4 regions of the Streptomyces sp. NPDC107654 genome follow, and region 2 is predicted to be linked to each of the others. Evidence: riboswitches for the same ligand, from Rfam matches in the RefSeq annotation. Region 2 holds a riboswitch; each other region holds the start of a gene.
The links. Region 2 has a riboswitch for cyclic di-AMP ahead of ACZ7N4_RS16950 (M23 family metallopeptidase). Riboswitches for the same ligand answer to the same signal wherever they lie in the genome.
Positions count from the first base shown of each region.

Region 1: it holds a riboswitch for cyclic di-AMP, as region 2 does, so the genes downstream of both, ACZ7N4_RS11110 (transglycosylase family protein) here and ACZ7N4_RS16950 (M23 family metallopeptidase) in region 2, are expected to answer to the same signal.
Region 3: it holds a riboswitch for cyclic di-AMP, as region 2 does, so the genes downstream of both, ACZ7N4_RS33905 (M23 family metallopeptidase) here and ACZ7N4_RS16950 (M23 family metallopeptidase) in region 2, are expected to answer to the same signal.
Region 4: it holds a riboswitch for cyclic di-AMP, as region 2 does, so the genes downstream of both, ACZ7N4_RS08630 (C40 family peptidase) here and ACZ7N4_RS16950 (M23 family metallopeptidase) in region 2, are expected to answer to the same signal.

Region 1 covers NZ_JBVKBI010000005.1:103,182-110,057, forward strand. Annotated here, with positions in the region: gene ACZ7N4_RS11100 (FtsB family cell division protein) at 1-302, opposite strand, end outside; gene eno (phosphopyruvate hydratase) at 406-1,701, opposite strand; gene ACZ7N4_RS11110 (transglycosylase family protein) at 2,041-2,760, opposite strand; cyclic di-AMP (ydaO/yuaA leader) riboswitch at 2,765-2,941, opposite strand; gene ACZ7N4_RS11115 (transglycosylase family protein) at 3,125-4,186, opposite strand; gene ACZ7N4_RS11120 (cytochrome P450 family protein) at 4,355-5,626, opposite strand; gene ACZ7N4_RS11125 (nucleoside triphosphate pyrophosphohydrolase) at 5,813-6,835, opposite strand.
Region 2 covers NZ_JBVKBI010000008.1:223,061-229,936, reverse strand. Annotated here, with positions in the region: gene ACZ7N4_RS16965 (DNA gyrase/topoisomerase IV subunit A) at 1-122, opposite strand, end outside; gene ACZ7N4_RS16960 (M16 family metallopeptidase) at 773-2,176, shown strand; gene ACZ7N4_RS16955 (M16 family metallopeptidase) at 2,173-3,561, shown strand; cyclic di-AMP (ydaO/yuaA leader) riboswitch at 3,770-3,930, shown strand; gene ACZ7N4_RS16950 (M23 family metallopeptidase) at 3,943-4,698, shown strand; gene ACZ7N4_RS16945 (GntR family transcriptional regulator) at 4,916-5,602, shown strand; gene ACZ7N4_RS16940 (HPr family phosphocarrier protein) at 5,807-6,088, opposite strand; gene ACZ7N4_RS16935 (bifunctional acetate--CoA ligase family protein/GNAT family N-acetyltransferase) at 6,268-6,876, shown strand, end outside.
Region 3 covers NZ_JBVKBI010000029.1:20,441-27,316, forward strand. Annotated here, with positions in the region: gene ACZ7N4_RS33895 (PrsW family intramembrane metalloprotease) at 1-1,317, shown strand, start outside; gene ACZ7N4_RS33900 (aldo/keto reductase) at 1,327-2,271, opposite strand; gene ACZ7N4_RS33905 (M23 family metallopeptidase) at 2,343-3,380, opposite strand; cyclic di-AMP (ydaO/yuaA leader) riboswitch at 3,390-3,556, opposite strand; gene ACZ7N4_RS33910 (PP2C family protein-serine/threonine phosphatase) at 3,713-4,984, opposite strand; tRNA gene ACZ7N4_RS33915 (tRNA-Met) at 5,108-5,181, shown strand; gene ACZ7N4_RS33920 (dihydrofolate reductase family protein) at 5,280-6,410, opposite strand; gene ACZ7N4_RS33925 (MarR family winged helix-turn-helix transcriptional regulator) at 6,475-6,876, shown strand, end outside.
Region 4 covers NZ_JBVKBI010000004.1:76,734-83,609, reverse strand. Annotated here, with positions in the region: gene ACZ7N4_RS08640 (M23 family metallopeptidase) at 1-506, shown strand, start outside; gene pcrA (DNA helicase PcrA) at 547-3,036, opposite strand; cyclic di-AMP (ydaO/yuaA leader) riboswitch at 3,299-3,468, shown strand; gene ACZ7N4_RS08630 (C40 family peptidase) at 3,479-4,861, shown strand; gene ACZ7N4_RS08625 (hypothetical protein) at 4,881-5,234, opposite strand; gene ACZ7N4_RS08620 (C40 family peptidase) at 5,635-6,702, shown strand; gene ACZ7N4_RS08615 (LuxR C-terminal-related transcriptional regulator) at 6,742-6,876, opposite strand, start outside.

The DNA of each region.
Region 1 (6,876 bases), on a different contig from region 2:
TAGGCGTCGTCCTGCCAGCGCGCCTTCAGGTCGCGCAGCTGCCCGACCCGCTCGCGGGCCTGCTCCCGCTGCCGCCGGAGGTCGGCGATCTCCGCGCGCTGGGAGACGTACTGCCGCATCGGATAGGCGAGGGCGACGACCAGGGAGCAGAGCACCAGCGCGAGCAGGGCCGCTCGGCCGGTGAGCCGGGAGCGGCGGGCCTGCCGCTTGGTCTGGGAGCGGTAGACCCGGGCGGCCGTCTGCTCGCCGAGCAGCCGCAGCCTGGTCGCGGTGGAGAACCGGTCACGGTCCTTCACTGCCATCTTCCCCGCCTCCCGTTCACACACACGCGTACGTCCCCGGACACGGTACGGGACCGGGTGCGGGGACGTACGTACGACTGGCTAGGCCTTACGCCAGGTTGGCTCAGCCCTTGGAGATCGCGCCGCGGAAGCGCGGGAACGCGCTGCGGCCGGCGTACACCGCGGCGTCGTCGAGGATCTCCTCGATGCGCAGCAGCTGGTTGTACTTGGCGACGCGCTCGGAGCGGGCCGGGGCGCCGGTCTTGATCTGGCCGCAGTTGGTGGCGACGGCCAGGTCGGCGATGGTGACGTCCTCGGTCTCGCCGGAGCGGTGGGACATCATGCACTTGAAGCCGTTGCGCTGGGCCAGCTCGACGGCGTCCAGCGTCTCGGTCAGCGAGCCGATCTGGTTGACCTTGACCAGCAGGGCGTTGGCGGCGCCCTCCTCGATGCCGCGGGCCAGGCGCTCGGGGTTGGTGACGAACAGGTCGTCGCCGACGAGCTGGACCTTGTCGCCGAGCTTGTCGGTGATGGTCTTCCAGCCGTCCCAGTCGTCCTCGAACAGCGGGTCCTCGATGGAGACCAGCGGGTACGCCTCGACCAGCTCGGCGTAGTACTCGGTCATCTCGGCGGCCGTGCGCTCCTTGCCCTCGAAGAGGTAGGAGCCGTCCTTGTAGAACTCGGACGCGGCGACGTCGAGGGCGAGCGCGATCTGCTCGCCGGGGGCGTAGCCGGCCTCCTTGATCGCCTCCAGGATGAGGTCGAGCGCCTCACGGTTGGAGCCGAGGTTCGGGGCGAAGCCGCCCTCGTCGCCGAGGCCGGTGGACAGGCCCTTGTTCTTCAGGACCTTCTTCAGCGTGTGGTAGACCTCGGTGCCCCAGCGCAGGGCCTCGGAGAAGGACTCCGCGCCGATCGGGGCGATCATGAACTCCTGGATGTCCACGTTGGAGTCGGCGTGCGAGCCGCCGTTCAGGATGTTCATCATCGGCACCGGCAGCAGGTGCGCGTTCGGGCCGCCCAGGTAGCGGAAGAGGGGCAGGTCGCTGGCCTCGGAGGCGGCGTGGGCGACGGCGAGCGAGACGCCGAGGATGGCGTTGGCGCCGAGGGAGCCCTTGTTGTCGGTGGCGTCCAGGTCGAACATGGCCTGGTCGATCAGGCGCTGCTCGGTGGCGTCGTAGCCGACCAGCTCCGGGCCGATCTGCTCGATCACGGCGAGGACGGCCTTCTCGACGCCCTTGCCCTGGTAGCGGTTCGGGTCACCGTCGCGCAGCTCGATGGCCTCGAAGGCGCCGGTCGAGGCGCCGGACGGGACGGCGGCACGACCCGTGCTGCCGTCGTCGAGGCCGACCTCGACCTCGACCGTGGGGTTGCCTCGGGAGTCCAGGATTTCCCGGGCTACGACGACGTCGATGGACGGCACGAGCATCTCCTTCTTGGATGTGACGCTGGAAGTGCGGGGCTGGGTGCCTTACGGCTGTGCCTTGCGACTAGAGCCTAACCGTCCCGGGGGCGTCGGCCACCGACCGACCGTCCCGTGGACATGCCGACGGTACCTTTTGTTTCGCCGCCAAACAAAGGGCTTCGGGAAGCTCGGTGCTCCCGGGGCAGAAAAAAGCCCCGCCCCGGTGCGTACGGGGGAACACGCACCGGGGCGGGGCGCCCGTGGGGACGGGGGGTGGCCCGCACGGGGTCTTGGGGGGCCGGGCGGGCCCTGGGGGACCCGCACGGCGGTGACCGCGGGGTCCGCCGGCCGCTCCTCTTACTTCAGGTGCAGCTGCTGGCCCGGGTAGATGAGGTTGGCGTCCTGGACGATGTCCTTGTTCAGCTCGAACAGCTTGTGCCAGCCGCCCTTGACGCCGTGCTGCTGGGCGATGGCTCCCAGGGTGTCACCCGCGACGACCTTGTACTCGCCGTCACCCTTCTTGACCTTCTTGCCGGTCGGGGTGGTGACGGTCTTCTCCGTCGACGGGGCGGTCCGCGTGGTGGAGCGGGTGGTGGACTGCTGGTCGGTGGAGCGGGCGGCGGTGCCGTCCGAACCGGTGCTGCCGCCCGAGCCGCCGGTGCCGCCCGAGGTCGAGGGGGCGCTCGGGGCGGAGCCGTTGTACGGGGTGCCGGACAGGCCCGTGCCGCAGACCGGCCAGGCGCCCTTGCCCTGCGCGGCCAGGACCTTCTCGGCGACCGAGATCTGCTGGGACTTGGAGGCCTGGTCGGCGCTGGCGGCGTACTGCGTGCCGCCGTAGGCGGCCCAGGTGGAGGCGGAGAACTGCAGACCGCCGTAGTAGCCGTTGCCGGTGTTGATGGACCAGTTGCCGCCGGACTCGCACTGGGCGACCTTGTCCCACTCGGCGGTGGTGGCGGCGGAGGCGTTGCCGGCCGCCATCAGCGGGGCGGCGACGGCCGCGCCGGTGACACCGGCGAGCGCGACGGCTCGGACGGCCTTGGACGGACGGCGGTGCTTGCCCTTGCCGGTAAACAGCATGGATCGATCCCCTCACCGACGCCTGCGAGGTGAGCTGTCGGGTTCGGGCCGGTTGAGTTTGCCCGGCCGCGCTCCCGCTTGCGCGGAAGTCGCGGCTTCACCCCCAGCCGGTTCCAGCTTCAACTGCCGGTCCCGGCGCCTACCTTGGGTCCCCCGCTCCTGCCTACGGCGCTTGACGCGACGACTGTTCCCGGGTGGCCGCTGGCAGGATTCGGCGTTGCGGCCGCCGGGGCTCGTGGTGACGAGCGGCCTCGACCGTAGACACGCGCCGCGCGGAATTTCAAAGACGATCAGGGCTTCTGAGACTCATCCCACACTTTCGCCAAACCGGACATTACGGCGTCAAATGGGGCGTCAACTCCGCCTAGTTCGCGTCTGTTTCACCCGCGACGTCCAGCGCCTGACCGGCGGTGATGTGGTTCGGGTCGGACCCGATGGCCTTCTTGTTGTCCGCGTAGAGCGCGCGCCACCCGCCGTCGACGTCAAGGGAGTCGGCGATGGAGACGAGGGAGTCGCCCTGGCGGACGGTGTACGTGTCCGTTCCGCGGGACGCGTGCCGGCCCGACGCGTCGTCCTGACCGTTTGTCACGCTTTCGTCCGCACTCGCCCCACGGTGACGTCCGCCACCGAGCGCCCCGGTGTCGACCAGGCTCCACGAACCGGCGGCCCGCTGCGGGTCGTTCTCGACGCCCGCCTCCGGGGTGGCGGGGGCGGAGCCGTCACCGGGCCCCCGGGAGTCACCGGCGTCCGGCGAGGCGGACTTGTCGGACTTGGTGGTGTCGGTCCCCGTGGAGTCGGTGTCCGCACCGGCGTCCTTGCCCGTCTTGCCGGTCGGCGTGGCCGTGGGGTCCGCGGAGGAACCGGAGCCGGCGTCGGAGCCGGTACCGGTCGAAGACGGCGAATCCGGCGAACCTGACGCACCGGAGTCGTCGGAGGACCCCGACGGGTCGGACGTACCGGAGGTGTCGGACTTCTCGGTCGATCCGGATGTCCCGCCCGAACCGCCCTTGTCGTCGGAGCCGACGCCCGTGTCGACATCCACGGAGCCCGAGTCGGTGGTCAGGCCGGACAGCAGGGCGCAGGTGGCCCACGGGGTGGTGCCCTTGTCGGCGAGGATCTTCTCGGCGACGGCGATCTGCTGGTTGCGGCTGGCCTGGTCGGGGCTGGCCGCGTACTGCCCGCCGCCGTACGCGTTCCAGTCCTCCTGGGAGATCTGGAGGCCGCCGTAGTACCCGTTGCCGGGGTTCGCGCTCCAGGAGCCGCCGCTCTCGCACTCGGCCACCTTGTCCCAGGTGCCGCCGTCGGCCGCGCTGGCGCTCGCCGCGCCGAGGAGCGGGATGGCGATGGCGGAGCCGGTCACTCCGGCCGCGACGAGGAGAGCCGGGGCCTGACGGGGGCGACGGTGTCGACCGTTCCCGGAGAGCATGCAGAAGCCTTTCGAGCGACAGCAGGGCCGGCGCGGCGGATGGAGCCCGTCGCCGCGCTGATGGGTGAACGTATAGGCAGACGATCACTTGTCACAAGTTCATGCCGCGCAGATCACGTGAAGATCACAGAGTTGAACGTCTGTCATCTTGCCCTGGAGGGCTTGTGGTCAGGCCGTGGGCGTGAACTCGACGGGCAGGGTGCGCAGGCCGCGCATGATGAGTCCGCCGCGCCGGCGCAACTCGGCCGGATCGGCGGCGAGGCGCAGGTCGGGCAGGCGGGTGAGCAGGGTGGCGAGCGCGGTCTGGCCCTCCAGGCGGGCCAGCGGCGCGCCCAGGCAGTAGTGGATGCCGTGGCCGTAACCGAGGTGCTGGTTGTCGCGGCGGCCGAGGTCCAGCACGTCCGGGTCGGCGAACCGCTCCGGGTCCCGGTCGGCGGCGGCGAGGACGACGAGCACCGGGTCGCCCGGCGCGATGTCCTGCCCGCCGACGGTGAGCGGCTCGGTGGCGAACCGCCAGGTCGCCAGCTCCACCGGGCCGTCGTAGCGCAGGAGTTCCTCGACTCCCGTCTCCAGCAGGTCCCGTTCGCCGCGGGCCAGGGAGGTCTGCAGCCGCGCGCGCTGGTCGGGGTGGGTGAGCAGGGCGTAGGTGCCGTTGCCGATGAGGTTGACGGTCGTCTCGAAGCCGGCGAAGAGCAGGATGAAGGCCATGGCGGCGGCCTCGTTCTCGGTGAGGTGCTCACCGTGGTCGGAGGCACGGATGAGGCCGGAGATGAGGTCCTCGCCGGGCGTGGGCGCGGCGGGCAGCGCCTCGCGCTTCCGGTGGATGAGCTCGGCGAGATAGCCGCGCATCTTCTTCACCGACCGGGCGACCCCGCCCCGGGGGCCTCCGCCGTGCCGGATCATCATGCCCGCCCAGTCCCGGAAGTCGTCCTGGTCCTCGCGCGGGACGCCGAGCAGGTCGCAGATGGCGTAGATGGGGAGCGGGAAGGCGAACTCGTGGATGAGGTCGGCGGACCCCGTCTTCGCGAACTGGTCGATGAGGTGGTCGGTCAGCTCCTGCACCCGGGGGGCGAACTCGGCGACCCGGCGGGGGGTGAACGCCTTGCTGACGAGCTTCCTGAGCCGGGTGTGGTCCGGCGGGTCGATGTTCAGCAGATGGGTCATCAGCTCGGCCTTGCGCTCGCCCGGGATGCCCGTCTTGCCCTTGGCGTGCGCGGGCTCGTCGTGGTGCGCCGGGTTCTTGCTCAGCCGCTGGTCGGCCAGGGCCTGCCGGGCATCGGCGTACCGGGTGACCAGCCAGGCCTCGACCCCGCTCGGCAACCGCGTCCGGTGCACGGGGGCGTGCTCGCGCAGCCAGGCGTACGCCGGGTAGGGGTCGGCTGCGAACTCCCACGTGAAGAGGGCGGGCGCGGGCTGGTCGGGGCTGTGCTGCTCGGTCACTCCTCGACGGTATCCGGCCGGCCGGCCTCACCGCGTCCAGGCCTCCGGGGCAGGGGCCGGGCCCGCCCGCGCTCCAGCACCTCCTCGGCCCGCGGCGCCGCGGGCCGTGAGCGGCGGAGCCCGCCCAGCACCGCGCGCCTCGGCTCCCGCGCCTCGGCCGTCACGCCGGCCCCACGCCCCGGGTTCTCAACCTGGCAGCCCCTCAGCGGCCCGTATCGCGTCCCGGTACGCCCGCGCCGCCGCCCGCAGGGCCGCCTCCGGGTCGACGCCGTCCGCCTCGGCGCGGACCGCCAGTGCCAGCAGTTCGTACCCGATGCCCTCGCCCTGGGGCAGGGGGACCGCAAGGCCCGCCGTGCGGGTGCGGGAGGCGAGCTTGGCGGCGAGGGCCAGGCCGGGCTGGCCGAGCGGGACGCCCTCCGTGACCGAGGTGCGCCGCTTCTCCTCGGCCTTGGTGCGCAGCCAGTGCTCCTTGACGTCCTCCGGGGTCTCGGCCTCCTCGTCGCCGAAGACGTGCGGGTGCCGGTGGACGAGCTTGGCGACGATGCCGCCGGCGACGTCGTCGACGGAGAACGGCGCGTCCGGGTCCTCCTCGGCGATCCGGGAGTGGAAGACGACCTGGAGGAGGACGTCGCCCAGCTCCTCGCGCAGTTCCGCGCGGTCGCCGGCCTCGATCGCCTCGACCAGTTCGTAGGCCTCCTCGATGCCGTACTTCGCCAGGCCCTGGTGGGTCTGCCGGGAGGACCAGGGGCACTCGGCGCGGATGCGGTCCATGACCTGCACGAGGTCCAGCAGGCGGGCGCCGGGCAGGTCGTAGGAGGCGGGGAGCAGCTCCAGCTCCGGCATGGCGACCCGGCCGGAGCCGGCCAGCCGGGCGAGGCCGTCGGTGAGCGCCGGCTCGCCCTCGCCCGTCGCCACGACCACCACCGTGCGCCCGCCGGCGCAGGCGTCGACCAGCTCCTGCGCGGTGGGGGACGCCTCCGTCACCGCTGTCCCGGCCTCGCGCAGGTACGGCAGCTGCGGATGGGCGCCGTCCGCACACAGCACGGTGTCGGCGGTGCGCAGGGCCTGCCAGGCGGGCCAGGACAGCAGGCCGGGGGCGACGCGGTGGCTGGTGGTGAGCAGGACGATGCGGCCGGGGGCTCCCTCGCGGGCGTCGGCGCGGGGCTCCGGGCGGCCTTCGGCGCGGGGTTCGGGGCTGGTTTCGTTCACGATTCGAACGTAACCCACGGCGGCGAGGGAGCGGATCTCGT
Region 2 (6,876 bases):
TAGATGACCGAGTACGCGTACTCCAGGTAGGAGCCACGCATCTCGTCCACGACGTCGATGTCGAGGATCCTCTCCTCGAACGAATCGTCGGGCGGCGGGGTCTTCGTGCTGCGGCGGGCCATCGCTGCCGGCTCCTTGCTGAAAGGATGGACGGAACTGACGCGGACCATTGTGGACCGAGGCACTGACAACCCGTGCCGCGACCCGGTACCGGAGGATCGCCCGTCGCCCGTCGCCCGTCGCCCGTCGCCCGTCGCCCGTCGCCCGTCGCCCGGCACGCGGGGCCGCGCGCCGCGGCAGGCACCGGGCGCCGGTGAAGCGCGAGTCATCCGGGCCGGGCTGATGAGGCAGCGCGAGACACCCGGGCCGGGGCGCCGGAAGACATCCGCGACCGCGCCCCGACCACGGCCCTACCGCGCCCCGACCACAGCCCGACCGCGTCGGACCAGAGCAAGACCCGGCTTGACCGCGCCGACCCGGCCCTACCGGACCGCGACCCGACCCGACCCGGCCCGACCGGACCGCGACCCAACCCCGACCCGACCAGACCGAGAACCGGCTCGACCGCGACCGCGACCGCGACTCGACCCAAACCCGGCCCGACCCCGACCCGACCCCGACCCGCCCGGGCGCTCGGGCGCACCCCGGGATCCGCTGTGGGCGTACGTCCCGCGGGAACTTCGCGAAGCCCCCGCACGCTTTGCATACAGTGGCAGGACCGGCAGGAAAACAGCGGTTTCCATCAACCGCCTCCGCTCGCGAAGGGACGTACATGCCCATGGGTCACACGACCACAGCCGAGGCAGGCTCCGGAGGCCTGACAGCGACCGAGCACCGGCTGGCCAACGGTCTGCGCGTGGTGCTCTCCGAGGACCACCTGACCCCGGTGGCGGCGGTCTGCCTCTGGTACGACGTCGGCTCCCGCCACGAAGTCAAGGGGCGTACCGGCCTGGCTCACCTCTTCGAGCACCTGATGTTCCAGGGCTCCGCGCAGGTGAAGGGCAACGGCCACTTCGAGCTGGTGCAGGGCGCCGGCGGTTCGCTCAACGGCACCACCAGTTTCGAGCGCACCAACTACTTCGAGACCATGCCCGCCCACCAGCTGGAGCTGGCGCTCTGGCTGGAGGCCGACCGCATGGGCTCGCTGCTGGCCGCCCTGGACGACGAGTCCATGGAGAACCAGCGGGACGTCGTCAAGAACGAGCGCCGCCAGCGCTACGACCACGTGCCGTACGGCACCGCCTTCGAGAAGCTGACCGCCCTCTCCTACCCGGAGGGCCACCCCTACCACCACACGCCGATCGGCTCGATGGCGGACCTGGACGCGGCCACCCTGGAGGACGCCCGCCAGTTCTTCCGCACCTACTACGCGCCGAACAACGCGGTGCTCTCCGTGGTCGGTGACATCGACCCCCAGCAGACCCTCGCCTGGGTCGAGAAGTACTTCGGCTCCATCGCGTCCCACGACGGCAAGCCCGCCCCCCGCGACGGATCCCTCCCGGACGTCATCGGCGAGCAGAAGCGCGAGGTCGTCGTGGAGGAGGTCCCGGCACGCGCCCTGATGGCCGCCTACCGGCTCCCGCACGACGGCACGCGCGCGTGCGACGCGGCCGACCTCGCCCTGACCATCCTCGGCGGCGGCGAGTCCTCCCGCCTGTACAACCGGCTGGTGCGCCGCGACCGTACGGCCGTCGCGGCCGGTTTCGGCCTGCTGCGCCTGGCCGGCGCGCCCTCCATGGGCTGGCTGGACGTGAAGACCTCCGGTGACGTCGAGGTGCCCGTCATCGAGACCGCCATCGACGAGGAGCTGGCCCGGTTCGCCGCGGAGGGCCCCACGCCCGAGGAGATGGAGCGCGCCCAGGCCCAGCTGGAGCGCGAGTGGCTGGACCGGCTCGGCACGGTCGCCGGCCGCGCCGACGAACTGTGCCGGTACGCCGTCCTGTTCGGCGACCCGCAGCTCGCCCTGACCGCCGTCAACCGCGTCCTGGAGGTGACCCCGGAGGAGGTCCAGGAGGTGGCCAAGGCCCGTCTGCGGCCCGACAACCGCGCGGTCCTCGTCTACGAGCCGAAGTCCCCTGAGGCAGTCCCGGACGCCGGGGTTCCCGAGGACCCGGAGCAGGAAGCGACCGTGGAGGCGGGCCGCGACGAGACCGAGAACGAGGAGACGGCCAAGTGACCCAGCTCGCCACGATGGACTTCCACCCCCAGCCGCAGCCGGGCGAGGCCAGGCCGTGGGCGTTCCCGGCGCCCGAGCGCGGCACGCTCGACAACGGCCTGACCGTGCTGCGCTGCCACCGCCCGGGCCAGCAGGTCGTCGCCGTCGAGGTGCTGCTGGACGCGCCCCTGGACGCCGAGCCGGCCGGCCTGGACGGCGTCGCCACGATCATGGCGCGGGCCTTCTCCGAGGGCACCGACAAGCACTCCGCCGAGGAGTTCGCGGCCGAGCTGGAGCGTGCGGGGGCCACCCTGGACGCCCACGCCGACCACCCCGGCGTCCGGCTCGGCCTGGAGGTCCCGGCCTCCCGCCTGGCCAAGGGCCTCGGCCTGCTCGCCGACGCCCTGCGCGCGCCCGCCTTCGCCCCGGGCGAGGTCGAGCGGCTCGTCCGCAACCGCCTGGACGAGATCCCGCACGAGCTGGCCAACCCCGCCCGCCGCGCGGCCAAGGAACTCTCCAAGGAGTTGTTCCCGGCCACCTCGCGCATGTCCCGGCCGCGCCAGGGCACCGAGGAGACGGTCGAGAAGATCGACGCGGCGGCCGTGCGCGCCTTCTACGACCGTCATGTGCGGCCCGCCACGGCCACCGCGGTCGTCGTCGGCGACCTGACCGGCATCGACCTGGACGAGCTGCTCGGCGACACCCTGGGCGCCTGGACGGGCACCCCGGGCGAGCCCCGGCCGGTGCCGCCGGTGACCGCCGACGACACCGGGCGCGTGGTCATCGTGGACCGGCCCGGTGCCGTCCAGACGCAGCTGCTCATCGGCCGGATCGGTCCCGACCGGCACGACCGCGTCTGGCCCGCCCAGGTGCTCGGCACGTACTGCCTCGGCGGCACCCTCACCTCCCGCCTGGACCGCGTCCTGCGCGAGGAGAAGGGCTACACCTACGGCGTGCGCTCCTTCGGGCAGGTCCTCAGGTCCGCGCCCGACGGCACGGGCGCGGCGATGCTCGCCATCAGCGGCTCCGTGGACACGCCGAACACCGGCCCGGCGCTGGACGACCTGTGGAAGGTGCTGCGGACCGTCGCGGCGGAGGGCCTGACCGACGCCGAGCGGGACGTCGCCGTGCAGAACCTCGTCGGCGTGGCCCCGCTGAAGTACGAGACCGCGGCGGCCGTCGCGAGCACGCTGGCCGACCAGGTCGAGCAGCACCTGCCCGACGACTTCCAGGCGACGCTGTACCAGCAGCTGGCCGCCACGGGCACGGTGGAGGCCACCGCGGCCGTCGTGAACGCCTTCCCCGTGGACCGCCTGGTGACCGTCCTCGTCGGTGACGCTTCGCAGATCAAGGCGCCGGTGGAGGCGCTCGGCATCGGCGAAGTGACCGTGGTGGCGGCCGAGTAGCGCCGCGCGCGCGTGGGCCCTGGCGACCTACGGGTCGTCAGGGCCCCGCTGTTCCACTCGCTCCCTCAGATGCCCGTTTTGGGGCGGAGGTTGCCTGTCTGCCCTGTGGGATGCGCTACAAAAACCCGGATCCGTTTGAGGATTGAAAGCGGGCCGCCGTAGCGTCGTCCGGGCTGTTCGTCAGGCAGTGCGCCGCACCCGCGGCACCGGACAGTCATCGCCGAGTCCCCGTACGGCGCGAGCCAGGGGAGCCGGGGACCCACCGTCCCTGGGGTGAATCGGGCGCCCGCGCGGCTGCGAGGGGGCTCGTAGGAGACCTTCCTGCTCCGAACCCGTCAGCTAACCCGGTAGGCGAGAGGGAAGGAAAGGACCAGCCACTTCATGGCGTTCATGTGCGCCACCGGGAAGCATCGCAAGCCCGGCCGGGTCAAGCGGACCACGGCTCAGGCGGCCGGCGTCGCGGCCCTCACCACCACCGGTGTCATCGGCACCCTCGCCGCCTCCCCGGCGCTCGCCGCCGAGAACTCCGCGGAGCAGACCGGTCTCGTCCCCGTCCTCGCCGTGACCGAGGACGTCCCCGAGCAGATCGACGCGCAGGCCGCCGCCCAGCAGCAGGCCGCCGAGCAGAAGGCGGCCGAGGAGGCCGCGGCGAAGGCCGCCGCCAAGCGGGCCGAGGAGGTGCGGGCGGCCAAGGCCCGTGCCGCCCGCGAGGCGGAGCGCAAGCTGCTGAACACCTTCGTCGCCCCGATCGCGCACTCGTACGTCTCCACCGCCTACCAGGCCAGCAGTTCCCTGTGGTCCTCCGGCTCGCACACCGGCATCGACTTCCACGCGGCCAGCGGCACGGCCGTCCACGCGGTGGGTTCGGGCACGGTCGTCTCCACCGGCTGGGGCGGCGCGTACGGCAACCAGATCGTGATCCGGATGGCCGACGGCATGTACACCCAGTACGGGCACCTGTCGTCCATCGGCGTCACGGTGGGCCAGAAGGTCGTGCCGGGCCAGCAGATCGCCCTGTCCGGCGCCACCGGCAACGTCACCGGCCCGCACCTGCACTTCGAGGCGCGCACGTCCCCCGAGTACGGCTCGGACGTCGACCCCGTCGCCTACCTCCGCAGGCACGGCGTGAACATCTGACGCCACCGCACGGCTGTCCGAAGCCCCGGCTCATCGAGCCGGGGCTTTCGCCGTTCTTCACTGTGTCCGCCGGATGTGCTGACCAAAAAATATCCATGGATCGCCGCCCGCCGTCGGAAATTCCGGCTCATTGGAATAGAGTCACGGAAACACCCGTCCATCGTCGGCGTACACGTCTTTCGTCGGCGTTTCACGGGGATCGAGGCGGAGGTCGGTCATGCGTATTCCGGCGCATTCGGTGTGCACGGCGATCCGGGACGACATCGTCGCCGGCGTCCACGGGCGCGGCAGCCGGCTCACCGAGGAAGTCCTGGCCCGCCGGTACGGCGTCTCGCGCGTCCCCGTGCGCGAGGCCCTGCGGACCCTGGAGGCCGAGGGGTTCGTCGTGACGCGCCGGCACGCGGGCGCGTGCGTGGCCGAGCCGACCGAGCAGGAGGCAGCCGACCTGCTGGAGATGCGGATGCTGCTGGAGCCGCTGGGCGCCGCCCGGGCCGCCCGGCGGCGGACCGAGGCCCATCTGAAGGTGCTGCGCGGCCTGGTCCGGCTGGGGCAGGAGCGGGCCAGGAGGGGCGGCAGCGAGGATCTCCGCTCGCTGGGCGGCTGGTTCCACGAGACGCTCACCCAGGCCTGTGGCAGCCCCTCACTGACCTCCACGCTCACGCGGCTGCGGTACAAGATCGCCTGGATGTACACGGTGGAGGCGCCGAAGAGCCCCGTGGAGTCCTGGGCGGAGCACGGGGCGATCGTGGACGCGGTGGCACGCGGGGACGCCGAGCGCGCGCGGGCGCTCACGACCCTGCACGCCGAGCGGGCGGCGGACGCCCGTCGACTGCGCTTTTCGGTGGCGGCCGAGCGTGTGAGGACTTCGCAACACCCCGTACACACGTCGGGTTCGCGGCATTAACACGGGCGCCGTATACAAAGACAATGTATGTCCGGGCGGGGTGTTTCGGCTGCCCTTGTTTATCGCGCCCGGAATTAAGGAACCGGCCGAGCGCGTAAAATGGGCGGCGAATAGACGGAACGAAGGCCGGGCTGTGCCCGGATACGCCGAAGCCGCCCCGCCCCGAAAGGCGACGCGGCTCCGGTGCTCTGCGCGACGGCTCGCTCAGACGGTCTCGGGCAGCTCCTCCAGGCCCTCGGAGACCAGCTTGGCCAGACGGTCGAGGGCGGCGTCCGCGCCCTCGGCGTCGGAGGCGAGGACGATCTCCTCGCCACCCTGGGCACCCAGGCCCAGGACGGCCAGCATGGAGGCCGCGTTGACGGGGTTGCCCCCGGCCTTGGCGATCGTCACCGGGACGCCTGCGGCCGTGGCGGCTCGGACGAAGATGGAGGCGGGGCGGGCGTGGAGGCCCTCGGCCCAGCCGACGTTGACGCGGCGCTCAGCCATGTGTTGCTGCCCTTCGGTGTTCAGGGTTGTCTAGACCAGTTTCCCACATCGTGAAGCGTGCCCGGAGAGGACCCGCGTCCCCTCTCGGTGTGGCGCCGGACCGCGGCCTCGGTCCGGCTCCTCCGTCCCCCACAGACTGCCTCGCGCCGTTGTCGTACGCGAGCCGTACTCTGGGGCCCATGCAGACCTCGGCGGACCGGCAGGACCGGCACCAGTACCCCGCCCACTGGGAGGCGGACGTGGTGCTGCGCGACGGTGGCACCGCGCGCATCCGGCCCATCACCATCGATGACGCCGACCGCCTGGTCAGCTTCTACGAGCAGGTCTCGGACGAGTCGAAGTACTACCGCTTCTTCGCGCCGTACCCACGGCTCTCCGCCAAGGACGTCCACCGCTTCACGCACCACGACTTCGTGGACCGGGTGGGACTCGCGGCCACCATCGGCGGCGAGTTCATCGCCACCGTACGCTATGACCGCATCGGCACGGACGGGCTGCCCGCGTCCGCGCCCGCCGACGAGGCCGAGGTCGCCTTCCTGGTGCAGGACGCCCACCAGGGCCGCGGGGTCGCCTCCGCGCTGCTGGAGCACATCGCGGCCGTCGCGCGCGAGCGGGGCATCCGCCGTTTCGCCGCCGAGGTGCTGCCCGCCAACAACAAGATGATCAAGGTGTTCACGGACGCCGGCTACACCCAGAACCGCAGCTTCGAGGACGGCGTCGTCCGCCTGGAGTTCGACCTCGAACCCACCGACCGTTCCCTCGCCGTGCAGCACGCGCGGGAGCAGCGC
Region 3 (6,876 bases), on a different contig from region 2:
CCCCCGTTTCCGACGCGTCCCCCGAGCCCCGGCGACGGTGTGCTCCGCCACCCGCACTGGTGGCAGCGCCGGTGGGTGCGGTACGGGGCGCTGAGCAGCCTGCTGGCGCTGTCCGGGCTGGTCATCCTCGCCCTGGTACGGCGGCAGACCGGCACCGAGGGCTTCCTCGTCGGGCTCGGCCTGGCCGTGCTGCCCGTGCCCTGGCTGACAGCCGCCTTCCGGTGGCTGGACCGGGTGGAGCCGGGCCCCTGGCGGAACCTGGTCTTCTCCTTCGCCTGGGGCGCCTGTGCGGCGGCGCTCATGGCCATCGTGGCCAACAGCTTCGCGACCAAGTGGATAGCCACCTCCACCGCGGACCCGGCGAGCGCCGACACGCTGGGCGCCACCGTGATAGCCCCGATCGTGGAGGAGTCCGCGAAGGCCGCCGCCGTGCTGCTGGTCTTCCTCTTCCGCCGGCGCGACTTCACCGGGATCGTGGACGGCGTGGTGATAGCGGGCCTCACCGCCACCGGGTTCGCGTTCACCGAGAACATCCTCTATCTCGGTACGGCCTTCGGGACCGACCAGCTCACCGGCGACCGCGGCATCGCCTCCGTCACCGCCGCCACCTTCTTCGTGCGCATCGTGATGTCCCCGTTCGCGCACCCCCTCTTCACCGTCCTCACCGGCATCGGGTTCGGTTTCGCCGCGCTGTCCGTCGAGCGGCAGCACGTGCGGCGGGCCCTGCTGCCGGTCTGCGGACTGCTGCTCGCGATGGGCATGCACGCCTTGTGGAACAGCTCCTCCACCTTCGGCGAGTACGGCTTCTTCGCCGTCTACGGCGCCTTCATGGTGCCCGCCTTCGCGCTGCTGACCTGGCTCGCGATCCGGACCCGGCAGCGGGAGCTGCGGACCGTGCGGGCGGAGCTGTCGGCCTATGTGCCGGCCGGCTGGCTGGGACCGGCCGAGCCGTTCGCGCTCGGGTCGATGCGGGCGCGGCGGATGGCCCGCGACTACGCCCGGCACCACCACGGGCGCCCGGCGGCGCGGGAGGTCGCGCGGTACGAGGGCTACGCCACCTCGCTCGCGTTCCTCCGGCACCGGGGGCGCACGGGGAGGTCCGGCGCCGACTTCGTGGTCCGGGAGCGGGAGCTGCTGGACGAGCTGTGGAAGCGCCGGCACCTGGCCCGGCCGGCGCTGGAGTACGCGGCGCGCGCGGCGGTGCCGGTACGGCCGGTGTACGCGGGGCCGGCGCCTTACACGTACGGATACGGATACGGGTACGGGTACGGCCATCCAGCGGCTCCGTACCCCGCGTACAACCCCTACCGGTCGTAGCCTCCGGACCTACGCCGACGCCTCCGTCAGCTTCGCCACCTCGGCCTCCGTCAGCTTCAGCCCGGCCACCCCGAGCAGCGCCGGAAGCTGTTCCACCGTGCGCGCCGAGGCGATGGGGGCGGTGACCGTCGGCTGGGCGGCGAGCCAGGCCAGGGCGACCGTGGCGACCGGGGCCTCGTGGGCCGCGGCGACCTCGTCCAGGGCCGCCAGGACCTTCTGGCCGCGCTCGGAGCCGGCGTACTCCCGGGCCCGGCCGGCGCGGGCACTGTCCACGGTCGTGCCGGGCCGGTACTTGCCGGTGAGGAAGCCCGCGGCGAGGGCGAAGTACGGGACCGCGGCGAGGCCCTCCCGGGCCGCGAGGTCCTGCAGCGGGCCCTCGTAGGTGTCGCGGGAGACCAGGTTGTAGTGGGGCTGGAGGGCGACGTAGCGGGCGAGGCCCTCGCGGTCGGAGAAGTCGAGGGAGGCCTTCAGGCGCTCGGCGCCGATGTTGGAGGCGGCGATGTGCCGGACCTTGCCGGCCTTCACCAGCTCGTCCAGCGCGCCGATGATCTCCTCGACCGGCACCTCGGGCTGGTCGAAGTGGGTGTAGTAGAGGTCGATGTAGTCGGTGCCCAGGCGGCGCAGGGAGGCGTCGGCGGCGGCCTTGATGTTGGCGGCGGACAGTCCTTGGTACTCGGGGTGCTGGCTGACCTTGGTGGCGATCACGACGTCGGAGCGGTTGCCGCGGGCCTTGACCCACTTGCCGATGATCGTCTCGGACTCGCCGCCCTGGTTGCCCTCGATCCAGGCGGAGTAGGCGTCGGCGGTGTCGATGAAGTTGCCGCCGGCCGCCCTGTAGGCGTCCAGGACGGCGAAGGAGGTCTCCTCGTCGGCGGTCCAGCCGAAGACGTTGCCGCCCAGGGAGAGCGGGAAGACCTCGAGGTCGGAAGTGCCGAGTTTACGTAGTGACGTCATACGTCATGTCAACGCCGGCGGCGGATGATCGCATTCCGCCACCGGCGCCGGATTTCGGCGGAGGGGATCGCTCAGGGGGTGAGGCCCTTGCCGTGCAGCCACGCCATCGGGTCGATGCCGGTGGGCTGGCCGCCGGGGTGGACCTCCAGGTGCAGGTGCGGGCCGGTGACGTTGCCGGTGGCGCCGACGCGGCCGATGACCTCGCCGGTGGAGACCTTCTGGCCGGCCGTGACGCTGATCGAGGACTGGTGGCAGAACCACAGCTCGGTGCCGTCGTCGAGGGTGAGGATCGTGCGGTAGCCGTAGGCGCCGGCCCAGCCCGCCTCGGTGACCGTGCCGCTGTGGACGGCCTTGATCAGGGTGCCGGTGGGGGCGGCGAAGTCGAGGCCGGTGTGGTGGCCGGAGGACCACATCGACCCGGCCTGGCCGAAGGTCGAGGTGATCGTGTACGAGGAGGTCGGCAGCGTGTACTGCTCGGCCAGCTTGGCCAGCCGCTCCTTCTCGGCCTTCTTCGCGGCGGCGGCCTCCGCCTCCTCCTTGGCCTCGGCGGCCTTGGCGGCGGCCTGCTTCTCGGCCTTGGCGGCGGCGTCGGCGGCCTGCTTCTCGGCGGTGGCGAGGGCGACGGCGGTGGCCTTGCTCTCGGCCTGGCCCTGCTGCTGCTCGGCCTGGGCCATGATCCGGTTGCGCAGGGCCTCGCCCGCGTCGGTGCTGTCCTCGCCGTCGGCTGTGGTCACGCCGACGCTGCTCAGCGCGGTGGTGCCGGCCTCGGCGGCCTGGGTGTCGGCGGAGCCGTCGTCGAAGAGGGAACCGACGGAGGGCATGTCGGGCAGGGAGAGGGAGACCGGTGGCTTACCGGTGTTGGCGCTGGCCATGCCGCCCGCGCCGACCGCGGCGATGACGCCGACGCCGAGGACGGTGGAGCTGCGCGCGAAGCCGCCGCGCTGCTTGGCGACGCGGTGCCGGCCGCGGACCGGGGCGACGGATTCCGCGGTGGGGTTCCACTCCTCCCACGGGCCCTCTTCGGCGCGGCGGGCGACGTGGCCGAACGTCTCGTCGTCGCGCTGTGCCGGTATGAACGGGGCTTCGGGGACAGGCCGGTTGGACGCCACGCGGGCGTGCTCCTTTCCTTCCTCCGCCTACCGGGTTAGCTGACGGGTTCGGAGCAGGAAGGTCTCCTACGCGCGTATACCGGTCGTGGACTCCATGAGTTCACGGCGGTACCCGCGTGATTCACCCCAGAATGGTGGTTCCCCGGCTCCCTTGCGGGATTCGGCGCGTGCGCACGGAGCCGCCTCTTGTGACGGCTGGGACGACCGCGCTGCGTTATCGAACGTTAATAGACCCGACAGTCACTTTCCAAGCCGTTCGACTTGATCATTAAGGTCTTTACCGGCGGATGTATCACCCATTACTCCGCCAAACCCGGCGAGTTGACCGGCCTTCAGCAGTGTTCAGGAGTCACTTCAGGTTTTGATGGTGACTCAGATGTTATGCGTACGGCGCTCGCGCACTCACCGTCGGTGACGTCCCGTGGGGGACGCCGCACGGCGAGCAGCGCCATGTCGTCGGTCATGCCGCCGCCGGAGTGCCGGCGCACCTCGGCCGCGAGCCGTTCGAGCAGCGCGGCCGGGCCGGGGAAGGCGCGCCCGGCGAGCCGCCGTTCGGGGTCGTAGAAGCGGCCGTGGGCGTCCCGGGCCTCGGACAGGCCGTCGGTGTACAGGAGCAGGGTGGCGCCGCCGGGGAAGGCGGCCTCGGCGGCCCGGTCCGGCCACCGGCCCAGCCCGGCCATGCCGAGCGGCAGCGCGGGCTCGCCCGGGGTCAGGACGCGCAGGGTGCCGTCGGCGTGCAGCAGCAGCGGCGGCGGGTGGCCGCGGTTGACGATCCGTACGACACCGTCGCCGTGCGGGAGTTCGGCGAGGACCGCCGTGGTGAACCCCTCGAAGGCGTCGATCCCGTCGCGCCGGGTGCCCTCACGGGCCAGTGCCCGCTCCAGCCGCTCGGCCACCTCCTCCAGCGTGGCCTCCTGCTCGGCCGCCTCCCGGAACGCGCCGATCACCACGGCCACGGCGGCGACCGCGCCCATGCCCTTGCCGCGCACGTCCCCGACGACCAGCCGGACGCCGTACGGGGTGTCCTGCACCGCGTACAGGTCGCCGCCGATGAACGCGTCCTGCCGTGCCGCCTCGTACCGGGCGGCGATCTCGAAGCCGCCGATCCGGGGGTCGGGGTCCGGCAGGACGGCCCGCTGGGCGGCCTCGGCGATCTCCCGGGCCGAGGCGAGCTTCCGGTCACCGCGGCGGACGACCCGGTTGATGGCGACGGCCAGCAGGGCGACGGTGGCGACGGTGACCACGTCGGTGAGCGTGCCCACGGCCGGATGGACCCCCGCGTCGGCGTGCACGGCGTAGGCGGCGGCGAGGGAGGCGAGGCCGGTGAGCACGGTGGTGCGCAGCGAGGAGAGGGGCGCGGCGATCAGCGGGGCCGCGGTGAAGAACGGTACGGGGGTGAACTGCTGCGGGGTGAGCAGGCCGTAGCCGATTCCGCAGACGATCAGCAGGGCCGGCAGGGCGCGGGCCTGCGCACGCGGGCTCGGACGGCGCCGGGCCCGTACCGGCACCGGCCCGGCGCCGAGGCCCGGGGCGGGCACGGGGTCACCGGGGAACCGGCCTCCCGCCCTGGCGTACGGGCTCTCCTCCACCTGTCCAGGGCGCACCGCGTGTCTCCCACATGTCCGACGTGCCTCCAGGTTTCCGGGCCCCGGAGCGGGCGGCTACCGCTGTGGACCAAAGGGGTGTGCGAGCGGCCCCGAGAATGACGTACACTGGAGTCACAACGACGCGGGGTGGAGCAGCTCGGTAGCTCGCTGGGCTCATAACCCAGAGGTCGCAGGTTCAAATCCTGTCCCCGCTACTGAAGGCCCAGGGCCCGGAATCCCAAGGATTCCGGGCCCTGGGTGTTTCCGCCCCCGCCGCGCCCGCGACGCGGCCGGCGGCGGACGGCCGGGGCGTTCACGGCAGGTGGGCGTTCGGCGCCTTGGCGAGATCCTCCAGCTCGAGGAGTACGACGACCTGCGCGCCTGCGGCGGTCAGCACGCCCGTGCCGTCGGCCGAGGCGACGAACGTGTCGGGTTCGCGCCAGGCGGTGACCACCCGGCGCACCCCCGCCCGAAGGATCAGCTCGGCACACGGCGCCGGACGCGACGCACGGCGGGCGCACGGCTCCAGACTGCTGTACACGGTGGCGCCGGACAGCCGGGGCTCGGCCGGATCGATCTTGGCGAGGGCAGCCTCCTCCGCGTGGGCCACGGGATCGGCGCCTTCGCGCGAGTACCCGCGGGCCAGCTCCGTACCGTCGGCGGCGACCACGACCGCGCCGACGCTGAACGCCGTCTGCGAGGGCGGGCACAGCGTGGCGAGTTCGCAGGCGGTGCGCAGCCAGTGGCGGTCGGCGGCGGTGGACAGCGGGCCGGTGCCGGGGGCGGTGGGCACGTACCGCATGAGGACGACGTCCTCGATCCGGCGGGTGTCGAGCAGGCGCAGGCGTCCGGCCTGGTAGCCGCCGGGTCCGAACAGGCGCGGGGCCGCCGGGTCGCCGACGAACAGCGGGGCGAGCACCAGCTGCAGCTCGTCGGCGAGGCCCTGGCGGAGGAGCTGGGTGTGGACCGTGCCGCCGCCCTCGACCATCAGGCGCCCGACGCCGCGCTCGTCGTGCAGGTGCTCCAGCAGGGCCCGCCAGTCGAGGGCGGCGCCGAGCGGGACGACGTCCGCGGTGCGCCCCAGGAGGCGGGCTGCCCGCTCGGCGCCCCGGTCGGTGCTGTAGACGAGTTTCTCCCCGCCGGTGTGCCAGAAGTTGGCCCCCGGGTCGAGGTCGCCGGTGGCCGTGACGGTGACCTTCAGCGGGTACTCCGGCCTGCCCTCCGCCACCCGGGCCGCGCGCCGCTCGGCGGAGTTGACCAGCAGACGGGGGTTGTCGGCGCGGATCGTGCCGGCGCCGACGAGGATGGCGTCGACGGAGGCCCGTACCGCGTCGACCCGGTCGAAGTCGGCCGGGCCGGACAGCAGGAGCCGCTCGGGGCCGGTGTCGTCCAGGTAGCCGTCGAGGGAGACGGCGGCGGACAGCAGCACGTACGGCAGGGGCATCGGCGCCCTCTCTTCCGGAGGCGGACGGCTTGGTTCAAGTTTTAAACAAACCTACACTGGCGGCATGACGACCCGCTGGCTCACCCCCGAGGAGCAGCGCGCCTGGCGCGCCTACATCGCCGCCTCCCGCCTCCTGGAGGACGCGATCGACCGGCAGCTCCAGCAGGAGGGCGGCATGCCGCACCTGTTCTACTCGGTGCTGGCCAACCTCTCCGACGCGCCCGAGCACCGGCTGCGCATGACCGACCTCGCGGAGACGCTGAAGATCACGCGCAGCCGGCTGACGTACGTGGTCACCCGGCTGGAGCGGGACGGCCTCGTGCGCCGGGAGGACTGCCGCCGGGACAAGCGCAGCTCGCTCGCGGTGCTGACGGACGAGGGGACGGCCGTACTGGAGCGTACGGCACCCGGGCACGTCGAGACGGTCCGCTCCCTGCTGTTCGACCGGCTGACCGAGGAGCAGGTG
Region 4 (6,876 bases), on a different contig from region 2:
TCGCCGACCGGGCGAGCCGCACCCAGGAGCGGATCGACCTCAAGGCGCAGCAGGAGCTGGAGAAGAAGAAGGCGGCCGCGGAGGCCGCGCTCAAGGAGCGGCTGCGCCCCAAGTTCGCGCTGCCGGTGGCGCAGCACGGACTGAGCGCCTACTTCGGCCAGGCGGGCATCAACTGGATGTCCGTGCACACCGGCATCGACTTCCCGGTCTCGTACGGCACCACGGTCATGGCCGCCACCGACGGCACGGTCACCACGAAGTGGAACAGCGCCTACGGCAACATGCTGATCCTGACGGCGAAGGACGGCACGGAGACCTGGTACTGCCACCTGTCGAGCTACCGCGTCGCCTCCGGTGCGACCGTCAAGGCGGGCCAGCCGATCGCCTACTCCGGCAACTCCGGCAACTCCACCGGCCCTCACCTGCACTTCGAGGTACGTCCTGCGGGCGGGGCGGCCATAGACCCGCTGCCGTGGCTGCGGAGCCACGGACTGGACCCCACCTAGACCCCCGGGCCCCGCTCTCCAGCGGGGCCCTTTCGGTCCGCTACAGCTTCTCCACCGGCGCGTACCGCAGCAGCAGCCGCTTCGGCTTGGCGTCGCCGAAGTCGATCGTCGCCTCCGCGTTGGCGCCCGTGCCCTTCACCGCGACGACCGTGCCGAGCCCGAACTGGTCGTGCGTGACCCGGTCGCCGACGGCCAGCCCGACCACCGGTTTCTCCGCCGTGCGCCGCGTGGCGAACCCGGACGCGCCGGACGCCGAGGAACGCGACCGCGTCGAGGACAGCGAGGCCGCGATCCCGGACGCCGGCCCGGAGGACACCGGCGCCGCCGCCCCCGTCCGCTTCCACTCCACGTGGGTGGGCGGGATCTCCTCCAGGAAGCGGGAGGGCGGGTTGTACGACGGCTGGCCCCAGGCGCTGCGCATCGCCGACCGCGTGAGGTACAGCCGCTCCCGCGCACGCGTGATGCCGACGTAGGCCAGGCGCCGCTCCTCCTCCAGCTCCTTGGTCTGGCCGAGGGCGCGCATGTGCGGGAAGACGCCGTCCTCCATGCCGGTCAGGAACACGACCGGGAACTCCAGGCCCTTCGCGGTGTGCAGGGTCATCAGGGTGATGACGCCGTCGCCGTCCTCCTCGTCGGGGATCTGGTCGGAGTCGGCGACCAGGGCGACCTGCTCCAGGAAGTCGGCGAGCGTGCTCTGCTCGCCCTCACCGCGCTCCTGCTCGAACTCCAGGGCGACGGCGGCGAGTTCCTGGAGGTTCTCGATCCGGGTCTCGTCCTGCGGGTCGGTGGAGGCCTGCAGTTCGGCCAGGTAGCCGGTGCGTTCGAGGACCGCCTCCAGGACGGTCGCCGGACCCGCGCCGGACTCCACGATGGTGCGCAGGTCCTCCATCAGGGTGTTGAACCGCTTGACCGCGTTGGTGGAGCGCGCGGCCATGCCGTACGCCTCGTCCACCCGCTTCAGGGCCTGCGGGAAGCTGATCTTCTCGCGCTGGGAGAGGGCGTCGATCATCGCCTCCGCGCGCTCGCCGATGCCCCGCTTGGGCACGTTGAGGATGCGGCGCAGCGGCACCGAGTCCTCCGGGTTGGCGAGGACGCGCAGGTAGGCGAGGACGTCCCGGACCTCCTTGCGCTCGTAGAAGCGGACCCCGCCGACGACCTTGTAGGGCAGGCCGACGCGGATGAAGACCTCTTCGAAGACACGGGACTGGGCGTTGGTGCGGTAGAAGACGGCGACGTCTCCCGCGCGCGCGTCGCCCGCGTCGACCAGGCGGTCTATCTCCTCGGCGACGAACTGGGCCTCGTCGTGCTCGGTGTCGGCGACGTACCCGGTGATCCGGGCGCCCTGGCCGGCGTTGGTCCACAGGTTCTTCGGGCGGCGGGACTCGTTGCGCTCGATGACCGCGTTGGCGGCGGACAGGATGGTCTGCGTGGAGCGGTAGTTCTGCTCCAGAAGGATCGTCGTCGCGTTTGGGTAATCCTCCTCGAACTGGAGGATGTTGCGGATCGTCGCGCCCCGGAAGGCGTAGATCGACTGGTCCGCGTCACCCACGACGCAGAGTTCCGCGGGCGGGACGTCGTACTCGCCGGGCGGGGTGTCGGCGTCCTCCGCGGCGCGCTCGCCCGTGCCGACCAGTTCGCGCACGAGCGCGTACTGGGCGTGGTTCGTGTCCTGGTACTCGTCCACCAGGACGTGCCGGAAACGGCGGCGGTAGTGCTCGGCGACGTCCGGGAATGCGCGCAGCAGGTTGACCGTCGTCATGATCAGGTCGTCGAAGTCCAGCGCGTTCGCCTCGCGCAGCCGCGACTGGTACATGGCGTAGGCCTGGGCGAGGGTCTTCTCGAAGCCGTCCGTGGCCTGGGCGGCGAAGTCCTCCTCGTCGATCAGCTCGTTCTTCAAATTGCTGATCTTGGCGCTGAAGGACTTGGGCGGGAAGCGCTTGGGGTCGAGGTCCAGGTCGCGGCAGACCAGGGCCATCAGGCGCTTGCTGTCGGCGGCGTCGTAGATCGAGAAGGACGAGGTGAAGCCGAGCTTCTTGCTCTCCCGGCGCAGGATGCGCACGCACGCGCTGTGGAAGGTCATCACCCACATCGCGTTCGCGCGCGGGCCGACGAGCTGCTCGACGCGTTCCCTCATCTCGCCCGCGGCCTTGTTGGTGAAGGTGATCGCGAGGATCTGGCCGGGGTGGACGTTGCGCTCCGCGAGCAGGTACGCGATGCGGTGCGTCAGCACGCGGGTCTTGCCGGAGCCGGCACCGGCGACGATGAGCAGCGGGGAGCCGGCGTGCACGACCGCGGCGCGCTGGTTCTCGTTCAGCCCCTCCAGGAGTGCCGCCGGGTCGAGCGCGGGACGGGGGGCGCCGTCGCGGTAGTACGCGTCCCGGTCCGGTGGCACGTCGAACTTCCCGCCGAACAGGTCGTCCGGAACCCGCTCCGGAGCGTGGTCGTCCTCGGGCGGCGGCGGGGGCTCCTCCTCGTGCCCGCGAGGGGCCTGGAGGTCCGCCAGGAAGCTGTCGTCAAAGAGGCTGCTCATCGCTCTCCGAGTCTAGGGCGCCCCACCGACAACCGGTCCCCGTCCCCGGAACCCGCCACCGTCGCCGGAGCGTCCGTCTTCCCGCCTACGACGCCTTTCCCCTGCTCACGCACGGGAAGCACCCGGTCACGGACACATGAAACCGCCTCGAGGTCACGGAAATGTATCGGACATACCGCGCACCAACCTTCACAGAAGACACACGAGTTGGCTAGGTTGCCGTCAGGCCGCACGACCCCTCTCCGGCGAACCTCGCCGGGCCGCGCGGCCTCCGCCGAGTCCGGCGCGCCCCGCACGGTGCCCGGAGCCGGGGACCCACCGATCCTGGGGTGAATCGGCCGACTCCCGCCCGGGACGACGCCGTAGGGCAACCCTTCCGAGCATCCCGCCCGAACCCGACAGCTAACCCGGTAGGCGGCAGCACGGGAAGGAGTCGCCTCCCTTGGCGTCGCACCGCAAGCCGCGCCCCGGCGGAACCCCGGGAGCGGGCATCCGCACCCCCGCCCTCGCGGGCCCCGCCCTCGCCACCGCCGCCCTCACCTCGGTGGCCGTCCTGTCCCAGACCGCCGAAGCCGCGCCGGCGGCCGGTGACGGCAGGCCGAGCCTGGAGGAGGTCGAGCGCAAGATCGAGGATCTGTACCGCAGAGCGGAGTCGGCGGCCGAGGCGTCCGCCGCGGGCCGGGAGTGGGGCGGACGGTCGGACCGGGGGGCCGCCCGCGCGGAGCGCGGGACCGGGCGGACGGAACGCGGGACCGGGCCGGATGGGCGAGGGAACGGACCTGCTCAAGGGGCCGAGCGCGGGACCGGGCGGACCGAGCAGGCCGAGCGCCGGGCCGGGTGGGTCGAACGGTCCGGCGGGCGGGGTGCGCGGGGCGACCGGGTCGCGGAGGGCGCCGGGGCGGCCGGGGCGGACGTTCCTCGGCACGGCGCCGACAGCCTTCAGCGGCTCCGGGACGAGGTCGCCCGGCGCGCCCGGCACCGCGCGCTTCCCGGCCTGCGCGGCATGATCCCGGCCCAGCGAGGCACCGGCCGGGACGAGGACGGCCACGCTGCGGCCGCAGGCACCACGGCCGCCGGGGCCACGCTCGCCGGCGGAACCACGCGCACCGGGGGTACGGCTCTCACGCCGCCTGTTCGCCGTACGCCCGTCGCTCCGCCCGTGCCGGACACGGCCGCCCTCGCACCCGTGGGAGCCGGCAGCCTCACCGCCTCCGCCGACGCCCGCGACGCAGCCGTATCGGCCGCCCCACCCGCTCAGGCCACCCGGACCACCAGGGTCGTCGCTCAGGCCGCCGAGGCCGCTCACGCCCGCCACACCGCGGCAGCCCCCGCCCCCACCACCCCGCAGGGCGCCGGCGCCGGCCCCAAGGCGGCCAAGGCCGCCGTGCGGAAAAAGCTCGCCCACGCGCGCGTGCTGCTGTCCGAGCGAATCGTCCAGGCCGCCGCCGCGCCCTCGGGGACGTACGCGACCAAGGCCAGGAAGGCCATCGCGTTCGCCCGCGCCCAGCTCGGCAAGCCGTGCGTGTGGGGTGCGGCGGGTCCGGATTCCTACGACTGCTCGGGCCTCACCCAGGCCGCCTGGAAGTCGGCCGGCGTCACCCTGCCGCGCACCGTCCGCGAGCAGGCCGGCGCCGGGACCCCGGTCGCGCCGGCCGACGCCCGCCCCGGTGACCTCGTCTTCTTCCACGACGACGCCCGCCATGTCGGGCTCTGCACGGGTGACGGCATGGTGATCCACGCGCCCAGGCCGGGCGCGTACGTCCGCGAGGAACCGGTGTCGGGCACCGGCGAGCCGGCCGTCCACAGCGTGGTGCGGCCGGGCTGAGACGGGGGCGCGTCGAGGATCAGGTCCAGAGGACGGCGATGAAGATGTTGGCCGTGGTGAGCAGGCCGACCAGCCCGAAGAGGCCCTTGTCGACCCGTTCCTCGTCGCGCTTCACATAGACCAGGCCGAGGATCACGATCAGCAGGGCCAGCTTCACGCCGATCTTGACGTTGTTGACGTGGTGGTCGTCGGCCTGGTTCAGGCCGACGAGGGCCACGCCGGTGACCAGCATGGTCAGCGCGCCGTGCAGCATCCCGGGCACGAACCGGGCCGTGCCCTGGCCCATCGCCTTCATCTGGGTGAGGAAACCACCGAGCAGCGCGGCGATACCGATGATGTGCAGGCCGACGAAGAGATGGGTGAGTGCGTCCATGGAGCCGGAGCCTAACCGTGAGCCACCGGGCCTCCGCCACCGGGCCGGAACCTTGCATAAATCCGCCCCTTAGCACCCCACAGCACACAGCAGTCCCACTTTCCGCCCTTCGGTCACCACGCACAGTAAATGCGACGACTGCCACCCACCGACGCGGACACATCCGGTCACTTCAGGGACCGTCCGCACCACTTCCGCACACTGCGTTACCAAGTCGTCACTCTCCGGCCTAGCGTCCTCCCCCAGGTGACCGCCTCCCCCACCGCCGTCGGACCGGGAGCGGCAGTCGGTCACCACCGCCGAGAAAGGCCCGGCGACGGCCCGCTCCCCCTGTGCGGGGCCGCCACGGAGCGCTGACCGCTCGGTCACAGGAGACGTACGGAAGGACGTGACGGTCCAGGTGGCATCCCACCGCAAGCCCCCGCAACGCCCGCTCAGCGGCCATACGGCCCGGACGGCGGCCACGCTCGCCCTGGCGGGCGCGGCCGCCGCGACGGTCTTCGACGGGACGGGTCACGCCGAGCCCCGGCTGACGCCGGCGCAGGTGAAGGCCAAGGTGGACACGCTGTACCGGGAGGCCGAGGCCGCCACCGAGAAGTACAACGGGACCAAGGAGAAGGCGGACGCGGCCCAGCGGCGGCTGACCACGCTCCAGGACGAGACGGCCCGCGAGCGGACGAAGCTCGACTCGGCCAGGGAGGCGCTGGGTTCGTTCGCGGCGGCGCAGTACCGCGACGGCGGCATCGACCCGGCCTGGCAACTGGCCCTCTCCAGCGACCCGGACCGGTATCTGGACGGCGCCGCGTTCGCCGAACGGGCCGGTGACCGGCAGGCCGCCGCGGTCTCACGAGTGCGCCGGCAGCTGCGGGAGATCGAGCGGTTGCGCGGTGCCGCGCGCATCGAACTGAGGTCGCTGCGGTCCCGGCAGGCGGAGCTGAACCGGCAGAAGAAGACCGTCACCGGCAAGCTGGACGAGGCCCGGCGGCTGCTGGCGCGGCTGACCCCGCGGCAGCGGACGGAGGTCACCGGTGCCGATGGCGCGGGCGGGGCACACGCCTCACGGTCGGCCGCGGACCCCAGGAAGCCCCTGGAGCGGGCCGGGTCCGCACCGGCCCCCACGGCACGCGCGGCGGCGGCCGTCGCCTACGCCTACGGCAAGCTCGGCAGCCCCTATGTGTGGGGCGCGACCGGCCCGAACGCCTTCGACTGCTCGGGCCTGGTCCAGGCCGCCTACCGCTCCGCCGGCATCTCCCTGCCCCGCACCAGCTACGCCCAGATCAACGCGGGCCGGCGGGTCTCCCGCTCCGAACTCCAGCCGGGAGACCTGGTGTTCTTCTACTCCGGGATCAGTCACGTCGGCATCTACGTGGGCAACGGGCAGATGATCCACGCCCCGAACCCCTCGGCACCGGTGCGCCTGGCCCCGATCGACCAGATGCCGTTCGCGGGGGCGACCAGGGTGGCGTGAGGGTCCGGTGAGGGCGGGGCGAGGGCAGGGCCGTAGGGGTCAGACCAGCCGGCGCGCGGTCGCCCAGCGGGTCAGCTCGTGCCGGTTGGACAGCTGGAGCTTGCGCAGGACCGCCGAGACATGGGACTCGACCGTCTTCACCGAGATGTACAGCTGCTTGGCGATCTCCTTGTA